Regions from separate parts of the Marinibacterium sp. SX1 genome, predicted to be linked through region 2. Evidence: riboswitches for the same ligand, from Rfam matches in the RefSeq annotation. Region 2 holds a riboswitch; each other region holds the start of a gene.
What was found. A riboswitch is a leader RNA that binds a small molecule or an ion and turns the genes downstream of it on or off. The one in region 2 is predicted to bind cobalamin.

Region 1 (7,060 bases), 1.4 Mb from region 2:
CGATATCGGCGCGTCGGGCGGCGATGGCGGCACGGCGGGCACGGCTTCGGTCACTGCCGGTGGCCAGATCGCGACGACGGGTTTCATGTCGGACGGCATTGTCGCGATCAGCCATGGCGGCAACGGCGGGCGCGGCGGCCTGTCGATCACCGGCAACGGCGTGTCCCAGGGCGATGCATCTGTCACCCTGGGCGGCGGAGGCGGCACCGGCGGCACGGCTGGCACGGCCCATGTCGAGACCCTGGCCGGGGCCGCGATCACCACCGACGGCCCGTCGGCGGCGGGCATCAACGTGCTCAGCCTGGGCGGCAATGGCGGCCAGGGCGGCATGGCGGTCGAGACCGGCATGAACGTCGATCTGGACGAGGAAATCCCGGCGGGCAGCGCCGTCCTGGACATGGGCGGCGACGGTGGTGCGGGCGGCACGGGCGGCGCGGCCAGCGTGACCAACCGCGCGACGATCTCGACCGGCGATTTCAACAGCGCCGGCATCCTGGCGCAATCCATCGGCGGCAGCGGCGGTTCGGGCGGCATGGCGATCTCGGGCACGCTGACCCTGGGGGTGGTCCAGGAGATCCAGGCCATCGCGACCCTCGGCGGCGATGGCGGTGACGGCGGCACCGCCGGGGCGTCACAGGTGACGAACACGGGCGCGATCCAGACCACGGGCGACAATTCGACGGGCATCCTGGCGCAGTCGATCGGGGGATCGGGCGGCGCGGGCGGCCTGACCTACAACATCCTGACCAACGTCATGTCCGGCGGCGCGCTGCAGCTCTTGACGGGCGCGTCGGTGGGCGGTGACGGCGGCGCCGGTGGCATCGGCGGCACCGCAGGCGTGACCAACAGCGCCACGATCACGACCACGGGCACAAGCGCCAGCGGGATCTATGCGCAATCCATCGGTGGCAACGGCGGCAGCGGCGGGTTCGGTGGCACCGGCATCTACAACCTGGGACAGGCCGCGTCCGGCGGGAGCGACACCAGCATCGGTGTCGGCCTGAACACCACCGTCGGCGGCACCGGCGGCGACGGTGCCCTGGGCGGCGACGTCACGGTGGCCAACGAGACCGACGGCACGATCTCGACGGCCGGCGGCGGGGCCTATGGCATCTTTGCCCAGTCGGTCGGCGGCAATGGCGGCGACGGCGGCCTGGCCTCGAACTTTTCGCAGAGCGCGACCGGCGATTGCGACGAAGGCGGTGACGGGATCGGGATCGGCTGCGAGAACGAGAACGACGCCACGACCAAGATTTCGGTCGACCTGGGCGTGATGATCGGCGGCGATGGCGGCACCGGGGCCGATGCGGGCACCGTGACCGTGACCAATGATGCGGCCATCGCAACGACCGGCGACGTGGCCCATGGCATCGTGGCCCAGTCGGTCGGCGGCGGCGGCGGCACCGGCGGGGCGACGGCTTCGACCGCAAGCAGCTTCGTGACCCGCCAGATCGCAGAGAGCAGCGACAGCGTGACCGAGCGGTTGCGGTCGCTCTACAACATCTCGAACCTGAAAGACGATCTCGGCTCGGCCAGCGTGCGGATCGGCGGCACCGGAGGCGCGGCGGGCGATGGCGACAGCACATCGGTGACCAACAGCGGCGCGATCACGACGACGGGGCTCAATTCCTATGGCATCTTCAGCCAGTCGGTCGGCGGTGGCGGCGGTTCGGGCGGCGAGGCGGCCGACATCACCGCGACCTACACGGCCGAGATCGGCGGCAACGGGGCCGGCGGCGGCGACGGCGGGGCGGTCGGGGTCACCAATACCGGCGCCATATCGACGGCCAGCTACGGCAGCGCTGCGCTGGTGGCCCAGTCGATCGGCGGCGGCGGCGGCAACACCGGCAGCGCCACCGGCCTGTCGGCGCTTTACGACGTGAACGTGGCGATCGGCGGCCGCAACGGTGCGGCGGGCGATGGCGGGGCCGTGACGGTCGCTTCGGACGACGGGGCGATCACCACGGCGGCCGAGCAATCGCCGGGCATCTTTGCCCAATCGGTCGGCGGCGGGGGCGGCACGCTCTTTGGCGGCACCGGCACGCTGACAGATGACGCCACGGCCGAGGTCTCCGTCGGGGGCTCCGGCAAGGCCCAGGGCGACGGCGGGGCGGTGACCGTCACCGCCGGGTCCGACATCACCACCGGCCCGGCCACGCCCGGCGACCTGAACGCCGCTTCGGTCGGCATCTTCGCGCAATCGGTCGGTGGCGGGGGCGGCTATGGCGGCTCGATGATCCTGGGCGATCACGACCGGATCGGCATCCGCGTGCTGGACAGCTCGGCCGATGCCTCGGGCAACGGCGGGGCGGTGACGGTCGATGCCAGCGGGCGCATCACCACGTCGGGCGACAATTCGGTGGGCATCTTTGCCCAGTCGGTCGGCGGCGGCGGCGGCGTGCAGGGCACGGTCGACAAGACCTCGACCGACAGCTCTTATGTCGGCAGCTTCGGGGGCACCGGCACGGCCGGTGTTGTCACCGTGACCTATTCGGGCGCCCAGCTTGCCACGACTGGGGCCGGGGCCCACGGGATCTTTGCCCAATATGCCGGTGGAGAGGGCAATTCCGGCGCGGTGGCCAATACCACCGTCGCCGTCACGGCCACCGGCAGCGTGTCGGCCACCGGGGCCGGGGCCCATGCCATCCATGTCGAGAACATGGGCGATGGCGGGGGCCATTCCACCATCACCATCGGCGAAGATGCCGACATCCGGGGCGGTGGCGGAGCGATCTACGACAATGCCCTGACCGGCGCCGGGGTCTATATCCATTCCGGGTCGAACAGCACGCTGACAAATGCCGGCACGATCAGCGCGGTCAGCGGCGTGGCCATCCATTCCTTCGGGGGCGGCACGCTGACGCTGGACAACACCGGCACGGTCACCGGGGATATCCTGGGCACCTATGTCACGCCGGACGCATCCGCCACGGCCGATGCCTCGGCCGCGGCGGTCGATGCACGGGCGCCGGCAACGATCCGGGTCGACAACCTGGCCGGCGGCGTGGTGAACGCCGGCGAGATCCTCGACGTGGCGCGGCTGCGCAACTGGGGCCAGGTCTATGTCGGCCGGCAAGGGACCCTGTCGGGCACGCGGATCACCGGCAATTTCCTGCATAACGCGGGCACGCTCAGCTTTGACGTGGACATGGCCAGCGTCGACACCGACCTGCTGCGTGTCGATGGTCGGGCCGAGCTGCACGGCGCGCTGGAAATCAACGTGCTGAAGGCCAGCGAGCATCCGAACGGGGTGCAGACGCTGACCATCATCGAGGCTGCCGGCGGGGTGGATGCTTCGGGACTCGAACTCGTTCCCTCGGTCGTTGCGCGCTATCAGCTGGCCGCGGCGTCCGACACCGAGCTGACCCTGAGCTACGAGGTCGACTACGCCAACGACACCCTGCTGGCCGCGCTGAACGGTAACCAGGGCGGGCTGACCAGCTATTTCAACGCGCTCTACCAGCAGGGCGAGCTGGAAGACGGCCTGGCCCAGACCCTGATCGAAGTGGCCAGCCACGAGGATTACGCCGTGGCGATGAACGGGCTCAGCCCGGAGCTGGCCACCAGCAACGGCGTTGCCCGGCTCTACCGCACGCTGCGCTTTGCCGACGGGCTGTTCAGCTGTCCGCACGAGGGCCAGGGCAATGTCTGGGCCGAGGACGGCCAATGCGCCTATGTGACCCTGGGGGTCAACCGGTTCGAACGCGATGCCACCGGCGGCGCCTCGGGCTTTGACCAGGACGGGCTGCGGATCACGGCCGGGGGGCAGATGCTGCTCGACAACGGTCTCGCCCTGGGCGGGGCGCTGGCCTACGATTCCACCAGCCTGACGACCGATACCGGTGCGACCAGCGAGGGTGATACCTTTTCCGGCGGGCTGTCGGTCAAGCGGTTCGTCGACCGCTGGGAATTCGGCGCGGCGATCCATGCGGGCCATGGCCGTTTCGACAACCGGCGGGTGGCCGGGGCCGATGTGGCCAGCGGTGACCAGGACCAATGGGTGTCGGGCGCCCAGCTGCGCGCGGGCTATACGTTCGACCAGGGCGGCTGGTTCCTCAAGCCGCGGATGGACCTGGGGCTCGCCCATTTCGGCGAGAGTTCCTACACCGAGAGCGGGTCGGGCACGGCGCTGGCCATCGATACGGCGGCCGAGACCTTTGCCTACCTGCGCCCGGGGCTGGAGGTCGGGGGCAGCTTTGTGACGGCACGGGGCACCGAGATCCGGCCCAATGCCGTGCTGGCGGTGACCCAATTCCTGGGCAACACGTCCTTTGACGCAAGCGCGCGGCTGGCCGGGGCGTCGAGCGGGGTGGCTCCGTTCGACTGGCGCAGCGAGATCGACAGCACGCAGTTCGACCTGTCGGCCGGGGTGACCATCCTGGCCGCCGGGGGCGGGTCGTTCGACCTGTCGGCCTTTGGGCACCTGACGGGCAATGAACGCGATTACGGCGGCGCGCTGCGCTGGAACATGCCGTTCTGATCCGAATGAAACGGCCAGCGGGCCCCCATGCGGGGTCCGCTGACGCCTTGGCCGGCATGGCGATGGCGAATGGCCGATGGGGCGGGCAGGAGAAGGCGCGGGGGACAGTCAAAGGGGAATTGACCCGGCCATTTCGGCAAGATAAGTGTTACGTTATAACATATCATTTTGAGCCGCGAGATTCCCACCACCATGCCAGCCCGTGCCCTGCCGCCCAGATCGCTTGCACGTCCCCGGCCCCTGGCCGGGCGGTGCGCGCCTGTCGGTGGGCGGGGGCGAGGCGCCACCGCTTGGCGCTTGACCATTCCGCTGCCGCCCGGTCTAGTGCCGGCGATGGTTTCCCGGGGAGTGCTTTTCCGGGATGAAAAGGGAATACGGTGCGGCCCCCGGGCCAAATCCGTGACTGCCCCCGCAACTGTAGGCGGCGAGCGACCCCGAGAGACCCACTGGCCAGCCATGGCCGGGAAGGCTCGGGCAAGCCGTGACCCGCAAGTCAGGAGACCTGCCATCGTGACATCAACTTTGACCGGGCGGGGTGCCCCGGCAGGAGGTCCGACATGGCAAGACGGCGACAGCCGACAGGTGTGATGGATATCCGGCTCTCCCCGCGGTCGCGCGGAGGGCGCAACGATCATGACCCAAACAATCCCCCGACCACCCGGCCCGGGCCCCGTGTCGCCCGGCGCCCCGCCCGGCTCCTCACCCCGCCCCGCCCCTGAGGCCGCCGCCCTGCGGGCCGAGGGCCTGACCTGGGGGCCGAAACGCGGGCTGACCCTGTTGCAGCCGACCAGCTTCGAGATCGGGGCCGGGCGCATCCTGGCCGTCATCGGGCCCAACGGCGCGGGCAAGTCGACGCTTCTGCGCCTGCTCTATCGTTACCTGCGCCCCCGGGCGGGCCGGGTGCTTCTGGACGGGGGTGACATCTGGGCGCAATCGGCGCGCCAGGTCGCCCGGTCGGTGGCCGTCGTGCTGCAGGAACAGCCGACCGATTTCGCCCTGACCGTGGGGGAGATCGTGGCCCTGGGCCGCACGCCGCACCTGTCGGCCAGCGCCAGCGGCGGCGAGAGGGATGCGGCCATCGTCCGCGACGTGCTGGCCCGGCTGGGCCTGGCGGCCTTTACCCACCGCCTGTTCGGATCGCTCTCGGGTGGCGAACGGCAGCGGGTCATGGTCGCCCGGGCCCTGGCCCAGGAACCGCGCCTGCTGATCCTGGACGAGCCGACCAACCATCTCGACATCCGCCACCAGCTGGAACTGCTGGCGCTGCTGCGCGGCCTGGGCCCGACCATCGTGACCAGCCTGCATGACATCAACCTGGCGGCCGACCTGGCCGACGAGGTGCTGCTGCTGGCCGGCGGCCGGATGCTGGCCTGTGGCCGGCCCGACACCGTGCTGACCGAAGACCTGATCGCCCGGGCCTTCGGCGTGCGCGTGCAGCGCCGGTCGCTCGACCCGGGTGGCAAAGCCCACCTGACCTTCCATCTCTGATTGCGAAAGACCCGATCCATGAAACACCTGATCACCACGCTGGCGCTCTGTGCCGCCGCGCCGGCCCTGGCCGACCCCGTCACCGTCCAGAGCTGCGACCGCCAGGTCACCTTTGACGCGCCGCCCGCCGCCGCCGTGTCGAACGACGTCAACCTGACCGAGATGATGCTGGCCCTGGATCTGACCGACCGCATGGTCGGCTTTACCGGCATCAACGGCTGGAACAAGATCGACGAGGACATGCGCGCGGGCATCGGCGCGCTGCCCGAACTGGCCGAGAAATACCCGTCCAAGGAGGTGCTGGTCGGCGCCGGGGCCGATTTCTACTTTGCCGGCTGGAACTACGGCATGCGTGTCGGCGGCGAGGTCACGCCCGAGACGCTGGCCCCCTTCGGCATCCAGGTCTACGAGCTGACCGAAAGTTGCACCCATATCATGGACAAGCCCGCGGCCAGCATGGACGACATGTACAACGACCTGCTGAACCTCGGCGCGATTTTCGGCGTGCCGGACCGGGCGCAGGCGCTGGTCGATGGCTACAGGGCAGAGCTGGCGGCCTACCTGGCCGAGCTGCCGGCGCTGGACCACGCGCCGCGTGTTTTCGTCTATGACAGCGGCGAGGAAACGCCTTTCACCGCCGGGCGCTATGCCATGCCCAACGCGCTGATCGAAGCGGCGGGAGGCACCAACATCATGAATGATTTCGAGAAAAGCTGGGCGACCATCGGCTGGGAAGAGGTGGTCGCGCGCAATCCCGAGGTCATCGTGATCGTCAATTACGGCGAGGTCACGGCCGAACAGAAACGCGCCTTCATGATGGAAACGCCGGCCTTTGCCGACCTGGACGCGGTCAAGAATGACCGGTTTGTCGTGCTGGAATATGTCGAGGCCACCCCTGGCCCGCGCAACATCCGGGCCGTGCGCAAGCTGGCCGAAGGCTTTCGGGCCGAATGAGCGATCACGCCGTCCCGATCCCCGCGCGCCGGGCCATTGTCCTGCCGTCGCTGACGTTCCTGGGGCTGGCCGCGCTGGCCCTGTCGATCTCGGTGGCGGTCAGCGTGGGGGCCGTGGCGGTGCCGCTGGGCACGGTCT
Region 2 (7,060 bases):
GTCGCGCAGGTGCATCAGGCCCAGATCGGCCAGGGTCCGGTCGACGATGGCCAGCGCCTCGTCGCGCGTGCGGCCCAGGTTGAGCGGCCCGAAGGCCACGTCTTCGGCCACCGTCGGGCAGAACAGCTGATCGTCGGGATCCTGGAACACCAGCCCGACCCGCCGGCGGACCTCGTGGAAATCGGCCTCGGCCCGCCGGTCGCGGCCCATCACTGTCACCCGGCCGGCATCGGGTTTCTGCAGGCCCAGGATGATGCGGAAGAGGGTCGACTTGCCCGCCCCGTTGGGCCCGTGCACCGACAGCCGCTGCCCGGCCTCCAGCCGCAGCGACGCGCCGTTGAGCACCGGCGCCTGGCCGGGATAGGCGAAATGCAGGTCGTCGAGCTCGATCAGCGCCATGTGACGCCCGAACCAACACCCGAACCGATACCCGCATCCAGCCCGACCAGCGCCAGCGCCGCCCCCGCGCAGAGCGCGGCAAAGACATGGTCGCGGCGCGACAGCGAGAAGTCCTGCAACAGCACGATGCGCCCGGCAAAGCCCCGGCATTTCATCGCGTCCAATATCCGTTCCGACCGTTCGATCGCGCGCACCAGCATCATGCCCACAAGGTAGCCGAAGCTGCGGTAGGTATGCCAGTTGGTTCCGGGCCGGAACCCGCGCACCTTCATCGCCGCGCGCAGGCGCAGGTATTCCTCGCGCAGGACCTCGATGTAGCGGATGGTGAACATCAGCAGGTGCACCAGCGTTTCGGGGCAGCGCAGCCGGTGCAGCGCATGGCCCAGCGTGACCGGTTCCATCGCGCCGACCAGCGACATCAGCGCCAGGATCACGGCATTGGCCGTCAGCCCGATCTCGACCGCGCGCAGCAGGCCCTGCCACGAGGCGGTCAGGCCGAACACCGTGAACATCGGCTCGCCCGGCACGGTGAAGGGCAGCAGCGCGAGCATGAACAGGATGAACCCGTCCATCATCGCCATGCGCCGAAGCGTGCGGCGCGGGGGCAGGTGCGACAGGCGCAGCAGCACCAGGGCCAGGCCAAGGGCGGCGGCCAGGGCGGGCAGGGTCGACAGGCCGACGGTCACGATGCCAAAGCCCAGGGCCGCGCAGATCCGCAGGCGCGGGTCGATCCGGTCGAGCGGGCCGCGGTCCGGCCCGGTGGTGCCCGCCCGCAGGGTGGTTTCGGGCCGGGTCAGCACATGGGCCATCTCAGCCCCCCAGCCGGCGCCGCGCGGCGACATAGAAGCCCAGGCCGAAGATGCCCAGGATATAGCCGATGCCGCCCAGGATGGATTGCAGGTCGTTGTGTTCGCGATAGGCCGCGATCTCGCGGCGCAGGGGGCGGATCTCGTCGCGCACGGCGGCGGCGATGGCCGCCCGGTCCGCATCGCTCAGCGTGACCACGGCGGGGGTGCCGGCCGGAGCGACGGGTGCGCCTGTGGCGGGGGTGTCGGCGGAGGCCGCCGGGGTCGATGCGGCAGCGGCCGGGGCCTTGCCCAGGATCGCCGCGACCTCGTCGGCGGGCATGGTCACGTCGGCCACGTGGCCCGCGCCCAGGTCGGCCCGAAAGGTATGGGCCACGGGCAGGGCCGGTTCGAACAGGAAGAACCCGTCGTCATCGGTGATCACCCGGCCCAGCTCGGCCCCGTCCGGCCCGGTCACCACGACCTCTTCGCCGGCGGCCATCACGCCGTTGGAGAAGCCGATCTCGCCTTCGATAGCCGTGCCCGAGGGAAAGACCGCGGCAATGACCTTGTGCGCCAGCGCCGGCAGCGGCACGGCACAGAGCGCCACGAGGGTCATGGGGATCAGCAGGCGGGGCAGGCGGGTCATCGGGCGGCGGCTCCGTTGAACGTGGTGAACAGCTCGGGCTTGACCTTGCGCGCCAGCAGCACGGCGCAGCCGGTCAGCAGGCCTTCGATGACCATGACGGGCAGGTGGGCCAAAAAGACCAGCCGGGCGGCGGGCAGGAATTCATCGCCCGACAGGGCCAGCGACAGGGCGACCATGGCCGTGGTGCCGGCAATGGCCAGCGCCCCGCCGATGCCGCCCCAGATCGCTCCGGACAGCGGGCTGCCCCGGGCGACCAGCCGGCCCAGCACCAGCCCGACCAGCACCGCGGGCAGGGCGATGTTGACGGTGTTGACGCCCAGCACGGTCAGCCCGCCAAAGCCGAAGAACACGGTCTGCAGCAACAGGCCGACAAAGAGGGCGGGAAAGGCCGCCCAGCCCAGCACCAGCCCGGCCAGGCCGTTGAGGATCAGGTGCACCGACGATGGCCCGATCGGCACGTGGATCAGCGAGGCCACGAAGAAACTGGCCGACAGCATGCCCGTGGCCGGGATGCGTTCGAGTGTCAGCGACCGCAGGCCCATGGCCACCCCGCCCACGGCGGCAATCGCGCCACCGATGACAACGGGGTTGGACAGGGCGCCATCGACGATGTGCATGGCCGGTTACTCCAGGTCCCAGGCGCGGATCCAGATCACCGCGTCCTGGCTCAGCTCCTTGCCGTCGTGCTCGGTCGCGGGGCCCGTGCCCAGGGCGGCAAAGCCCCAGTATCCGGCTTTCGGGATGCCGAAGGTGAAATAGCCGTTGGCATCCGACACCGCGACCACCGCGCCACCCGGCGGCGGGGCAACGACGGGCGCGGAGGCGGAGGCGCTCTCCATGTCGGGTTCGGCGGCCATGTATTCGATCTCGATCTCGGCGCCGGCGACCGGCGCGCCATCGGCCAGGACCCGGCCCGTGAAGGTCGACCCGGCCAGCACGTTGTAGGGCTTGTTCAGCGGCACGATCTCGGTCGGCAGGCCCACGGGCTCCATCCAGTCGGTCGGCAGCTCGTTGCGGTTGAGGAAGGCCTTGGTCAGCTGCTGGATATAGATATCCTCGGATTCCTCGTAATAGGGCACCGGCACCGTCACCAGGACGTAATCGCCCGAGCGTTTGACCGGCACCACGCCCCTGAAGGCCGCCCCGGTGTTCTCGCCGCCCGTGAAGTCGACCGGCTCCAGCGAGCCCTTGAGGTCGGTCTTTTCGCCGTTGTGGATCATGTAGAATTCTTCGGGCATCGCCAGGTCCATGACATGGCCGACGGTCATCGGATGCCAGAAGATCAGCTTGACCGGCACATCGCCGGGCCGGTCGATCATCGTGTCGGTCGTGTATTCCAGCAGGAAATGGGCCCGGGCGGCGCCGGGGGCCAGAAACGGCACCATCGCGGCCAGGGCAGAGGCGGCCACCGCGGTCAGCAGGGTCTGTCTCATGTGGTCTTCATCCTTGTCGACTTGCGCCACACCCGGCGCAATTGCTGTCAGGACGACAAGGGCGGCAGACCCGTTGAGCGGCGCGCAAGCCATGCGCCGCCACAGGCCAGACGCGCACCCCGGCGTCCGGTGGGAACGCCTTTTCCCAAAGGCGCTTGTCCGGCAGGTCTCCTGACTTGCGGGTCGTGGCGCCGGTCTGGCCTTCCCGGATTGCTCCAGTGGCATGTCAGCCGCGCTCGCCGCTTACAGTTGCGGGGGCAGTTGCAGACTTGGCGCGTCCGGGCAAAGGCCCCTGGCGCCGCACTGCATTCCCTCTTTCCTCCGGGCCCCCGAAAGGCCCCGGAACCGGTCGCCGTCACGCTTGGCAGGAAACCCGCGCAGCTGTCAATCGGCAAATCCGGCCGTGTGGCGCGGTCCGGCCCCTGTCCCGCGCCGCCCGGCCATGCCCTGCAAGCGCATTGGGCGATCCATCGAAATGCGGGGCATCTTCATGACTGAGGCTCATATTCTTCTTTCCCATTATGAATTTGCCCTCAGTTCCCCACGCGCGGTAAAGAGGGCGCGATCAAACTCGCGAGCCCCATCCATGCATGCCTTCACGCTTCCCGCCTCACCGGCTTTTGCCGATCTCACCCGCGCGGCCCAGGATCGCATCCTGATCCTCGACGGCGCCATGGGCACGCAGATCCAGACGCTGGGCCTGGGCGAAGACGATTTCCACGGCCATGGCAACAAGCCCTGTCCGCACCATTCCGACCATCCCCAGAAAGGCAACAACGACCTGCTGTCGCTGACCCAGCCCGAGGTGATCGAACAGATCCACTATGATTTCGTCATGGCCGGGGCGGACATCGTCGAAACCAACACCTTTTCCTCGACCACCATCGCCCAGGCCGATTACGGCATGGAAGACGCGGTGCATGACCTGAACGTCGCCGGCGCCCGCATCGCCCGCAAGGCGCTGGACCGGGCCACGGCCGAAGACGGCAAGCCCCGCTGGGTGGCCGGAGCCGTGGGGCCGACCAACCGGACGGCCTCGATCAGCCCCGACGTGAACGACCCGGGCTATCGCGCCGTGACCTTCGACGACCTGCGCCTGGCCTATGGCCAGCAGATCCGCGGGCTGATCGAAGGCGGGGCCGACCTGATCCTGATCGAAACGATCTTTGACACGCTCAACGCCAAGGCCGCCGTCTTTGCCTGTTTCGAGGCCTTTGCCGAACATGGCACGCGCCTGCCGGTGATGATTTCCGGCACGATCACCGATGCGTCGGGCCGCACGCTGTCGGGCCAGACGCCGACCGCCTTCTGGCACTCGGTGCGCCATGCCCGGCCGCTGACCGTCGGGTTGAACTGCGCGCTGGGCGCCTCGGCCATGCGCCCGCACCTGTCCGAACTCGCCGGGGTCGCCGACAGCCTGATCTGCGCCTATCCCAATGCCGGCCTGCCCAATGCCTTCGGCGCCTATGACGAAGGCCCCGAGGACACTGCCAAGCAGGTGGAAATCTTCGCCCGGGAAAAGCTGGTCAACGTGGTCGGCGGCTGCTGCGGCACCACGCCCGACCATATCCGCGCCATTGCCGAGGCCGTTGCCCCGCACGCCCCGCGCCAGATCAAACGGGAGACCCTCGCATGAGCGATCATCTGCTCCGCCTGTCCGGCCTGGAACCCTTTGTCCTGACCAGCGACATTCCCTTCGTCAACGTCGGCGAGCGCACGAACGTCACCGGATCCGCCAAGTTCCGCAAGCTGATCACCAACCGCGACTATGCCACCGCCCTGGACGTGGCCCGCGACCAGGTGGCCAACGGCGCCCAGATCATCGACATCAACATGGATGAGGGCCTGATCGATTCCAAACAGGCGATGATCGATTTCCTCAACCTCGTCGCCGCCGAGCCCGACATCGCCCGCGTGCCGATCATGATCGACAGTTCCAAGTGGGAGGTCATCGAGGCCGGGCTGCAATGCGTGCAGGGCAAGCCGGTGGTCAACTCGATCTCGCTGAAGGAAGGCGAAGAGGCGTTTCGCCATCACGCCGGCCTCTGCCTGGCCTATGGCGCGGCGGTTGTGGTCATGGCCTTCGACGAGGACGGCCAGGCCGACACCTTTGCCCGCAAGACGGAAATCTGTGCCCGGGCCTACAGGATCCTCACCGAAGAGGTGGGCTTTCCGCCCGAGGACATCATCTTTGACCCCAACATCTTTGCCGTGGCCACGGGGATCGAGGAACACGACAATTACGGCGTCGATTTCATCGAGGCCACCCGCTGGATCCGGGCGAACCTGCCGCATTGCCACATCTCGGGCGGGGTTTCGAACCTGTCGTTCTCGTTCCGGGGCAACGAACCGGTGCGCGAGGCGATGCACGCGGTGTTCCTGTATCACGCCATTTCGGCGGGCATGGACATGGGCATCGTCAACGCCGGGCAACTGGCCGTCTATGACCAGATCGATGCCGACCTGCGCGAGGCCTGCGAAGACGTCGTCCTGAACCGCCAGCCCAAGGCGGGCGGCACGGCCACCGAACGGCTGCTGGACATTGCCGAACGCTTCCGGGGCGAGGGCCGCAAGGAAAAGGTCCGCGACCTGGCCTGGCGCGACTGGCCGGTCGAAAAGCGGCTGGAGCATGCGCTGGTCAACGGCATCACCGAATTCGTCGAGGAAGACACCGAGGCCGCCCGCGTCGCCGCCGAAAAGCCGCTCGACGTGATCGAAGGCCCGCTGATGGCCGGCATGAACGTGGTCGGAGACCTCTTTGGCGCAGGCAAGATGTTCCTGCCCCAGGTGGTCAAGTCGGCCCGCGTGATGAAACAGGCCGTGGCCGTGCTGCTGCCCTACATGGAAGCCGAGAAGGAAGGCCAGCGCCAGTCCGCCGGCAAGGTCATCATGGCCACCGTGAAGGGCGACGTGCACGACATCGGCAAGAACATCGTCGGCGTCGTGCTGGCCTGCAACAATTACGAAATCGTCGACCTGGGCGTCATGGTGCCCCCGCAAAAGATCCTCGACGTGGCGCGGGCCGAAAATGCCGATGTCATCGGGCTCTCGGGTCTGATCACGCCCTCGCTCGACGAGATGGTTCATTTGGCCGACGAGATGGAAAAGGGCGGCTTTGACATCCCCCTGCTGATCGGCGGCGCGACCACGTCCAAGGTGCACACGGCCGTCAAGATCGCGCCGCAATATGCGCGCGGCCAGGCGATCTATGTCACCGATGCCAGCCGGGCGGTGGGGGTCGTGTCCTCGCTGCTCAGCCCGACGCAGAAGCCCGCCTATATCGAAGGCATCCGCGCCGAGTACAACGAGGTGGCCGAACGCCACGAACGCGCCGAGGCCGCCAAGACCCGCCTGCCGCTGGCCGAGGCCCGGGCCAATGCCATGCAGATCGACTGGTCGGACTATTCCGTGCCCGCGCCGGGCTTTACCGGGGCGCAGGTCATCGAGGGCTGGGACCTGGCCGAGATCGCCAGCTATATCGACTGGACCCCGTTCTTCCAGACCTGGGAGTTGAAAGGCGTCTATCCCAAAATCCTCGACCACCCCGAACAGGGCGAGGCCGCCCGGTCGCTCTTTGCCGATGCCCAGGCCATGCTGCAAAGGATCATCGGCGAGAAATGGTTCGGCCCGCGGGCCGTGCTGGGCTTTTGGCCGGCCAATGCGGTGGGTGACGACATCCGCCTTTATACCGGCGAGGACCGGACCGAAACGCTGGCCATGCTGCACACGCTGCGCCAGCAGACCCGCAAGCGCAACGGCCGGCCGAACCTGGCTCTGGCCGATTTCGTGGCGCC
Region 3 (7,060 bases), on a different replicon from region 2:
CCAGACATGGACGCGAAATATATAGGCCGCGCGAAAGCCCAGCAGGCGCGAGGCCTGCACCGCCGGCGAAGCCAGCGTTTCGCGGGTGGCCGCGCGGGTCAGGCGGAAGAACTCGACCCAGAGCACCAGCGACAGCCCGGCCCAGAAGCCAAGCGCCGTGCCCGGCACCATGGCCAGCACGATCAGTACCAGCAGCAGGCCCGGCAGCGCCAGCAGGGCATCGGCCAGCGTCGACAGGATGCGATCGGTCCAGCCGCCCCTCGCGGCGGCCAGCGTGCCCAGCACCAGCCCGGCAGCGCCGGCGGTCAGGACGGCGGCCAGGGCGATCAGAGGCGACAGGCGCAGGGCATGGGCCAGGCGGTGAAAGACCGAGCGGCCCAGGTGGTCATGACCCAGCGGCGCCCCAGCCCCGGGACCCGACAGCGCGTCGAGCAGCGATTGCCGGAACGGATCGCCGGGGATGAGCAGCGGCCCCAGCAGGGCAAAGGCCGCGACCAGCAGCACCAGCCCCGCCCCGATCAGGCGAGTGACCGGCAGGCCGGGCGCGCGGGTCGGCGCAAGATCCAGCGCGCTCATGCTGCCGCCCTCGGATCAAGGCGCCGCACGGCCAGGTCGATGACCGCGTTGACCAGCACAAAACCCAGCCCCAGCACCAGCGCCGTGCCCTGCACCATCGGCACATCGCGCGAAAAGATCGCATGGACCAGCGCATGGCCGATCCCGGGCCAGCCGAAGACGGATTCGATGACGATGACGCCTTCGACCAGCGTGACGAATTGCAGGCCGAGATAGGTGATCAGCGGCACCGACACGTTGCGCAGCCCGTGGCGCATCAGGGTCTGGCGCTCGGTCAGACCCTTCCATTGCGAGAACCGCCAGAACGGCATGCCGGCGATCCGGGCCATGGCATCGCGGGTGATCCGCGCGTTGACGGCCGCCAGCCCAAGGGCCAGCGTCAGCGACGGCAGGATGAAATGGCGGGCCTCGCCATGGCCGGCGGCGGGCAGCCAGCGCAGCTGCACGGCAACGATGACGATCAGCACCAGGGCCATCAGGAAAAGCGGTATGGCCTTCAGCCCGGTCGAAGTGACCAGCAGCGCCCGGTCCAGCACCCCGCCGGGCCGCAGGCCGGCCAGGATGCCCAGGGGCGGACCGATCAGCAGCGACAGCAGGACCGCCACGAGGGCCAGCGCCGCCGAGGCGCCCAGCTGGTGCGCGATCTCTCCCATCACCGGCTGGCCAGTGACCAGCGAGGTGCCGAAATCCAGCCGGGCCAGGTCACCCAGCCAGCTGAGCAGCGCAGGCAGCGCCGGGCCGTCCAGCCCCAGCTCTGTGCGCACGGCATCGGCCGAGGCGGCATCGACATGATCATAGCCATACCGCCCGGCGGCGATGCGCCAGGCGGCATCTCCGGGCAGGCTGCGCATCATGACAAAGGTGGCGGTGCCGATCAGGACCGCGACCATCAGCGCCTGCACCAGGCGCGACACAAGGGTGTTCATTCCGCCCACCGGATGTCCTGCAGGCCAAAGCTGCGTTCGAACGGGTCGATGGTTGCGCCGTCGATGCGGTCGGTCACGGCCAGCGTCTGCTGGTACCAGGCGATGGGAATGATCGGCAGGTCGGCCTGCAGGATGGCGGCCGCCGCGGCCTTGTCGGCGTCGCCCCCGTCTCCGCGGGCGATGGCGCCGACCAGCGTGGTGAAATCCTCGTTCTGCCAGTTCATCGCTCCCCAGTCGCCATTGCCGACGTAATCGCCCAGCACCGTGCCGATCGGATCGGGGATCAGCGAGAAATTCCGCGCGATCAGGCCCAGGTCCAGCGAGCCGTCCTGGTGGCCGGCCGGGATTTCCGAGGAATTGGTCGTGTTGATCGTCAGTGCCACGCCGATGTCGCGGAACTGCTGTTCCAGCACGGCCGAAACCAGCGGCAGCTCGGGCCGGTCGGGATAGGTGGTCAGGGTCAGGGCAAAGGGCTGGCCATCGCGGGTCAGGATTCCGTCGGCGCCCGGGGTCCAGCCCAGGTCGGCCAGCAGGGCGCGGGCCGCTTCGGGGTCGAAGGCCAGCGGCGCCATCTCATCGTTGTGCCAGCCGGCGATGGACGGCGGGAACAGCTGGTCGGCCCCTTCGGGATAGCGCAGCACGGCCCGGGCAATCCCGGCCCGGTCGATGGCCAGGCTCAGCGCCTTGCGGGCCTCGGGCTCGGACAGGAAGGGATGGCCGGCATTCACCTTGATCAGCAGCGTGCGGGGGATGGCAACCGACAGCACCTCGACATCGTCCAGCCGGCCCAGCCGCGTGACGCTGGCCGGGTCGAGGCCGAAGACGAACTCTGCCTCGCCCGATTCCGCCATCAACGCGCGGGTCTCGACCCGGCTGACCCCCGAATAGGTCACGTCGGCGATATGCGGCGCGGCGCCCCAATAGCCGTCGAATGCCGTGGCATCCAGGCTGAGCGGCGGCTCCATCGCGGTGATCCGATAGGGCCCGGTGCCGATCACCGCCACGCCCGCGCCATCTGGGCCGTAGGAGTCCGGCGCCAGGATCTGGTAGCGGAAATAGGCCAGGTAGGCCGGGAAGGCGGCCAGCGGTTCGGACAGGGTGACGTCGATCGTGCCGTCGCCCGCCGCGATGCCGGTGATCGGCAGGTCGTTCAGCGGGCCGGGCTTGGCGCGGGCGATCTCCAGCGCGTTCAGCACGGTGTCGGCGGTCATCGGCGTGCCGTCGTGAAAGACAACCCCGTCGCGCAATGTGAAGGACCAGGTCAGCCCGTCTGCTGACACCTGCCAGCCGGTGGCCAGGCCGGGGGTCAGGTTGCCCTGGGAATCGGCGTTCACCAGGGTTTCGGCGATGCCCATGCGGGTGAAGATGTAACCGCTGGTCGAGGGTTCGGGCGACTGGATCTCGAACTGGGCGACCACGTCGAGCGTGTCGTCGGGCTGGGCGGTCAGCGGGCCGGCCAGCAGGGCAAGGGCGGCGCTTGTGGCCAGGAGCGATCGGATCATGGGGCGTGTCCTTTTCGACGGCCCCGGGGAACGGGGCAAGGGGATTGGCGGGGCTGGCGCCGGATGGGCCGGCCCTGGAACCGGCAACCACGGGGACACCTCGCGGGCCTGTGATGATATGTTATAACGTATCTCTTACTGGTCCGGCAAAACCGGGTCAATTCCCCCCGATGCCCGTTCCGCCGGCTTTCCCCGCGGTCATTCCGCGCGCCATGGCTTTCGCCGGTTCCACGCGGCCGGAAAGGGTTGCATCCCGCGCCTGCTTCGCGCATTCGGGCAGCCTGCCGGCCCGGCCGGACACGGCCCCGGGCCGGGCCATGCCTTGCATCGGCGGCGTGAGCACCATTGCCGCAGATCAGGCGATAGGGCCACGGGACGGCCCATTCACCGACAACTACATATTGACATCCCCACCCCGCAAACCCCAATATAGAGTTGCTTTGGTGCCCGTGATTCACGTCTCGGGCTAAGAGGGAAACCGGTGCGGCCCGATGGATCAGGTCCGGACAGCCCAAGCCGGTACTGCCCCCGCAACTGTAAGCGGCAAGCGACGCTGACATGCCACCGGCACCCCCCGGGAAGGCCAGCCGAGCGCCGAGCCGCAAGTCAGGAAACCTGCCAGGGCGAGGACAACGACGACCGTCGGCGGAGGGCCGCGGGATGCGTGACAGGACGGCCGGCCCCGGGCTTGCCGTTGCCTTGCGTGTCCCCCGTGCCCCGAGCCGGCCCAGAAGGGACATGGGATGACCATCACCGTCTATTCGAAACCGGCCTGCGTTCAGTGCACGGCCACCACGCGCGCGCTCGAAGCACGGGGCCTCGATTTCGAGGTCATCGACCTGACCCAGGACGATGCCGCGATGACCCGCGTGACCGAGCTGGGCTATCGCCAGGCGCCCGTCGTGATCGCCGGCGAAGACCACTGGGCCGGGTTCCGCCCCGACCTGATCGGCCGGCTGGCCTGATCCCTTGGGCGGGCTGGTCTATTATTCCTCGCGGTCGGGGAACACGGCGCGGTTCGTGCAGGCGCTTGGCCTGCCGGCCGACCGGATCCCCCTGGACGAGGGCGACCCGATGCCCGCCCCTGCCGACCCCTTTGTGCTGATCACGCCCACCTATGCCGACGGCCAGGGCCGCGGCGCGGTGGCGAAACAGGTGATCCAGTTCCTCAACGATCCGGCCCGCCGCCGCCTGCTGCGCGGGGTCATCGCCGGCGGCAACCGCAATTTCGGCGCCACCTACGGGCTTGCGGGCGAGGTCATTGCCCGCAAGTGCGACGTGCCCATGCTGTACCGGTTCGAGCTGGCCGGTACCGACACCGACATCACCCGCCTGCGTGCGGGATTGCAGACGTTCTGGAGGACGCAATGCTTGACCACGGCCTGAAGGACGACGCATCGGCGTCGGGGCTCGACTACCACGCGCTCAACGCCATGCTGAACCTCTACGACGACGAGGGGCGCATCCGGTTCGACGCCGACCGCATGGCCGCGCGGCAGTATTTCCTGCAGCACGTGAACCAGAACACCGTGTTCTTCCATTCGCTGGACGAAAAGCTCGGTTACCTGGTCGAAGAGGGCTATTACGAGGCCGAGGTCCTTGACCAGTACTCGCGCAACTTCCAGCGCAAGATCTGGGACGCGGCCTATGCCCGCAAGTTCCGCTTCCCGACCTTCCTCGGCGCGTTCAAGTATTACACCTCCTACACGCTCAAGACCCGCGACGGGCAGCGCTATCTCGAACGCTATGAAGACCGTGTCGTCATGGTCTCGCTCGCACTGGCGCGCGGCGACGAGGCGCAGGCGATGGCCTACATGGAAGAGATCATCTCCGGCCGCTTCCAGCCCGCCACGCCGACCTTCCTGAACGCCGGCAAGGCCTCGCGCGGCGAGCTGATCTCGTGTTTCCTGCTGCGGCTGGAAGACAACATGGAGAGCATCGGGCGGGGCATCAACTCGGCCCTGCAGCTCAGCAAACGCGGCGGCGGCGTGGCCCTGATGCTGACCAACATCCGCGAGCACGGCGCCCCCATCAAGGGGATCGAGAACCAATCCTCGGGCGTGATCCCGGTGATGAAACTGCTCGAAGACAGCTTTTCCTATGCCAACCAGCTGGGTGCGCGTCAGGGCGCCGGGGCGGTGTACCTGAACGCCCACCACCCGGACATCCTGCGGTTCCTCGACACCAAGCGCGAGAATGCCGACGAGAAGATCCGCATCAAGACGCTGAGCCTCGGCGTGGTGATCCCGGATGTGACCTTTGAGCTCGCCAAGAAAAACGAGGACATGTACCTGTTCTCGCCGCATGACGTGGAAAAGGTCTATGGCGTGCCGTTCTCGGACATCGCGGTGACCGAGAAATACGACGAGATGGTCGACGACAAGCGGATCCGCAAGAAGAAGATCAACGCGCGGGCGTTCTTCCAGACGCTGGCCGAGATCCAGTTCGAAAGCGGCTATCCCTACATCATGTTCGAAGACACGGTGAACCGCGCCAACCCGATCGCGGGGCGGATTGCCATGTCGAACCTGTGTTCCGAGATCCTGCAGGTGAACGAGGCGTCCGAGTTCGACGAGGATCTCAGCTACAGCCATCTGGGCACGGACATCTCGTGCAACCTGGGCTCGCTGAACATCGCGGCGACGATGGACGGGCCGGATTTCGGTGCGACCGTGGAGACCGCCCTGCGCGCACTGACCGCCGTGTCCGAGATGTCGGCCATCGACAGCGTGCCCTCGGTGCGGCGCGGCAATGACGAGGCGCATGCGGTGGGGCTGGGCCAGATGAACCTGCACGGGTTCCTGGCGCGGGAACATATCCATTACGGATCGCCCGAGGGGATCGAGTTCACCGGCGTCTATTTCGCCGCCGTGGCCTATCACGCGATCCGGGCCTCGAACGCCCTGGCGCGTGAAAAGGGGCAGACGTTCAAGGGGTTCGCGGATTCGGCCTATGCCGACGGGACGTTCTTCGACAAGTACACGACCCGCGACTGGCTGCCCGAGACCGAGACGGTGAAGGCGCTTTTCGAACGCTTCGGCATCATCCTACCCACGCGCGACGACTGGGCGGCCCTGCGCGCGGCGGTGATGAAGGACGGGCTTTACAACCGGAACCTTCAGGCGGTGCCGCCGACCGGGTCGATCAGCTATATCAACAACTCGACCTCGTCGATCCACCCGATCGTGTCCAAGGTCGAGATCCGCAAGGAAGGCAAGATCGGCCGGGTCTATTACCCCGCGCCCTTCATGAACAACGACAACCTCGAGTACTACCGCGACGCCTACGAGATCGGCCCCGAGGCGATCATCGACACCTATGCGGCGGCGACGGAACACGTGGACCAGGGCCTGTCGCTGACGCTGTTCTTCCCGGCCGAGGCGACGACGCGGGACATCAACCGCGCCCAGATCCATGCGTGGAAATCGGGGATCAAGACGATATACTACGTGCGACTGCGCCAGACGGCGCTGGAAGGCACCGAAGTGCAGGGTTGTGTCTCCTGCACATTGTGAACCACGTGGCGGGGTAAACCCCGCCCTACGGGGCCAGTGTAGGGCGGGGTTTACCCCGCCGCCCCTCCAACCGACCGTGACGATTGCCCCATTCAACCGGAGACGGCCATGTTCGACCATCTGGGCTTCATCACCGCCGACGCGGCGCGGGCGCTGGCCTTCTACGAGGCCGCGCTGGCCCCGCTTGGCCTGAGCATCGTCCAGCGCCACCCCGACGGCGCCTTCATCGTGGCCGGCGAGGGCGAACGTTTCCTCTACGTCGGGCCGGATGCGCCGGAGTTCTGGCGCGACGGCCACGCCCCGGCGCGCAGCCCGATCCACCTTTGCTTCACCGCCCCGTCGGCGGCGGCGGTCGATGCCTTCCACGCCGCGGCCCTCACCGCCGGCGGAACGGACAACGGCCGCCCCGGAGAACGCGATCCCGGCTATTACGCCGCCTATGTTCTCGACCCCGACGGCAACAACATCGAAGCCGCCCACCGCGCGGCATGACAGGACCCGACCGATGAAAGACACCGCGCCCCGCGCCGTTCCGCGCGCG

Region 1: another riboswitch for cobalamin. It lies ahead of ACK3BB_RS05465 (ABC transporter ATP-binding protein); the one in region 2 lies ahead of ACK3BB_RS11675 (DUF4198 domain-containing protein).
Region 3: another riboswitch for cobalamin. It lies ahead of nrdH (glutaredoxin-like protein NrdH); the one in region 2 lies ahead of ACK3BB_RS11675 (DUF4198 domain-containing protein).

The regions. Positions count from the first base shown of each region.
Region 1 covers NZ_CP177144.1:1,199,045-1,206,104, forward strand. The annotation lists gene ACK3BB_RS05460 (hypothetical protein) at 1-4,480, shown strand, start outside; cobalamin riboswitch at 4,798-5,004, shown strand; gene ACK3BB_RS05465 (ABC transporter ATP-binding protein) at 5,114-5,968, shown strand; gene ACK3BB_RS05470 (ABC transporter substrate-binding protein) at 5,987-6,922, shown strand; gene ACK3BB_RS05475 (FecCD family ABC transporter permease) at 6,919-7,060, shown strand, end outside.
Region 2 covers NZ_CP177144.1:2,602,371-2,609,430, forward strand. The annotation lists gene ACK3BB_RS11655 (energy-coupling factor ABC transporter ATP-binding protein) at 1-399, opposite strand, end outside; gene cbiQ (cobalt ECF transporter T component CbiQ) at 390-1,208, opposite strand; gene ACK3BB_RS11665 (cobalt ABC transporter permease) at 1,210-1,833, opposite strand; gene cbiM (cobalt transporter CbiM) at 1,830-2,450, opposite strand; gene ACK3BB_RS11675 (DUF4198 domain-containing protein) at 2,457-3,266, opposite strand; cobalamin riboswitch at 3,411-3,631, opposite strand; gene ACK3BB_RS11680 (homocysteine S-methyltransferase family protein) at 3,853-4,902, shown strand; gene metH (methionine synthase) at 4,899-7,060, shown strand, end outside.
Region 3 covers NZ_CP177148.1:86,825-93,884, reverse strand. The annotation lists gene ACK3BB_RS24855 (ABC transporter permease) at 1-576, opposite strand, end outside; gene ACK3BB_RS24850 (ABC transporter permease) at 573-1,502, opposite strand; gene ACK3BB_RS24845 (ABC transporter substrate-binding protein) at 1,499-3,004, opposite strand; cobalamin riboswitch at 3,429-3,641, shown strand; gene nrdH (glutaredoxin-like protein NrdH) at 3,748-3,969, shown strand; gene nrdI (class Ib ribonucleoside-diphosphate reductase assembly flavoprotein NrdI) at 3,974-4,390, shown strand; gene nrdE (class 1b ribonucleoside-diphosphate reductase subunit alpha) at 4,372-6,519, shown strand; gene ACK3BB_RS24825 (VOC family protein) at 6,628-7,011, shown strand; gene nrdF (class 1b ribonucleoside-diphosphate reductase subunit beta) at 7,025-7,060, shown strand, end outside.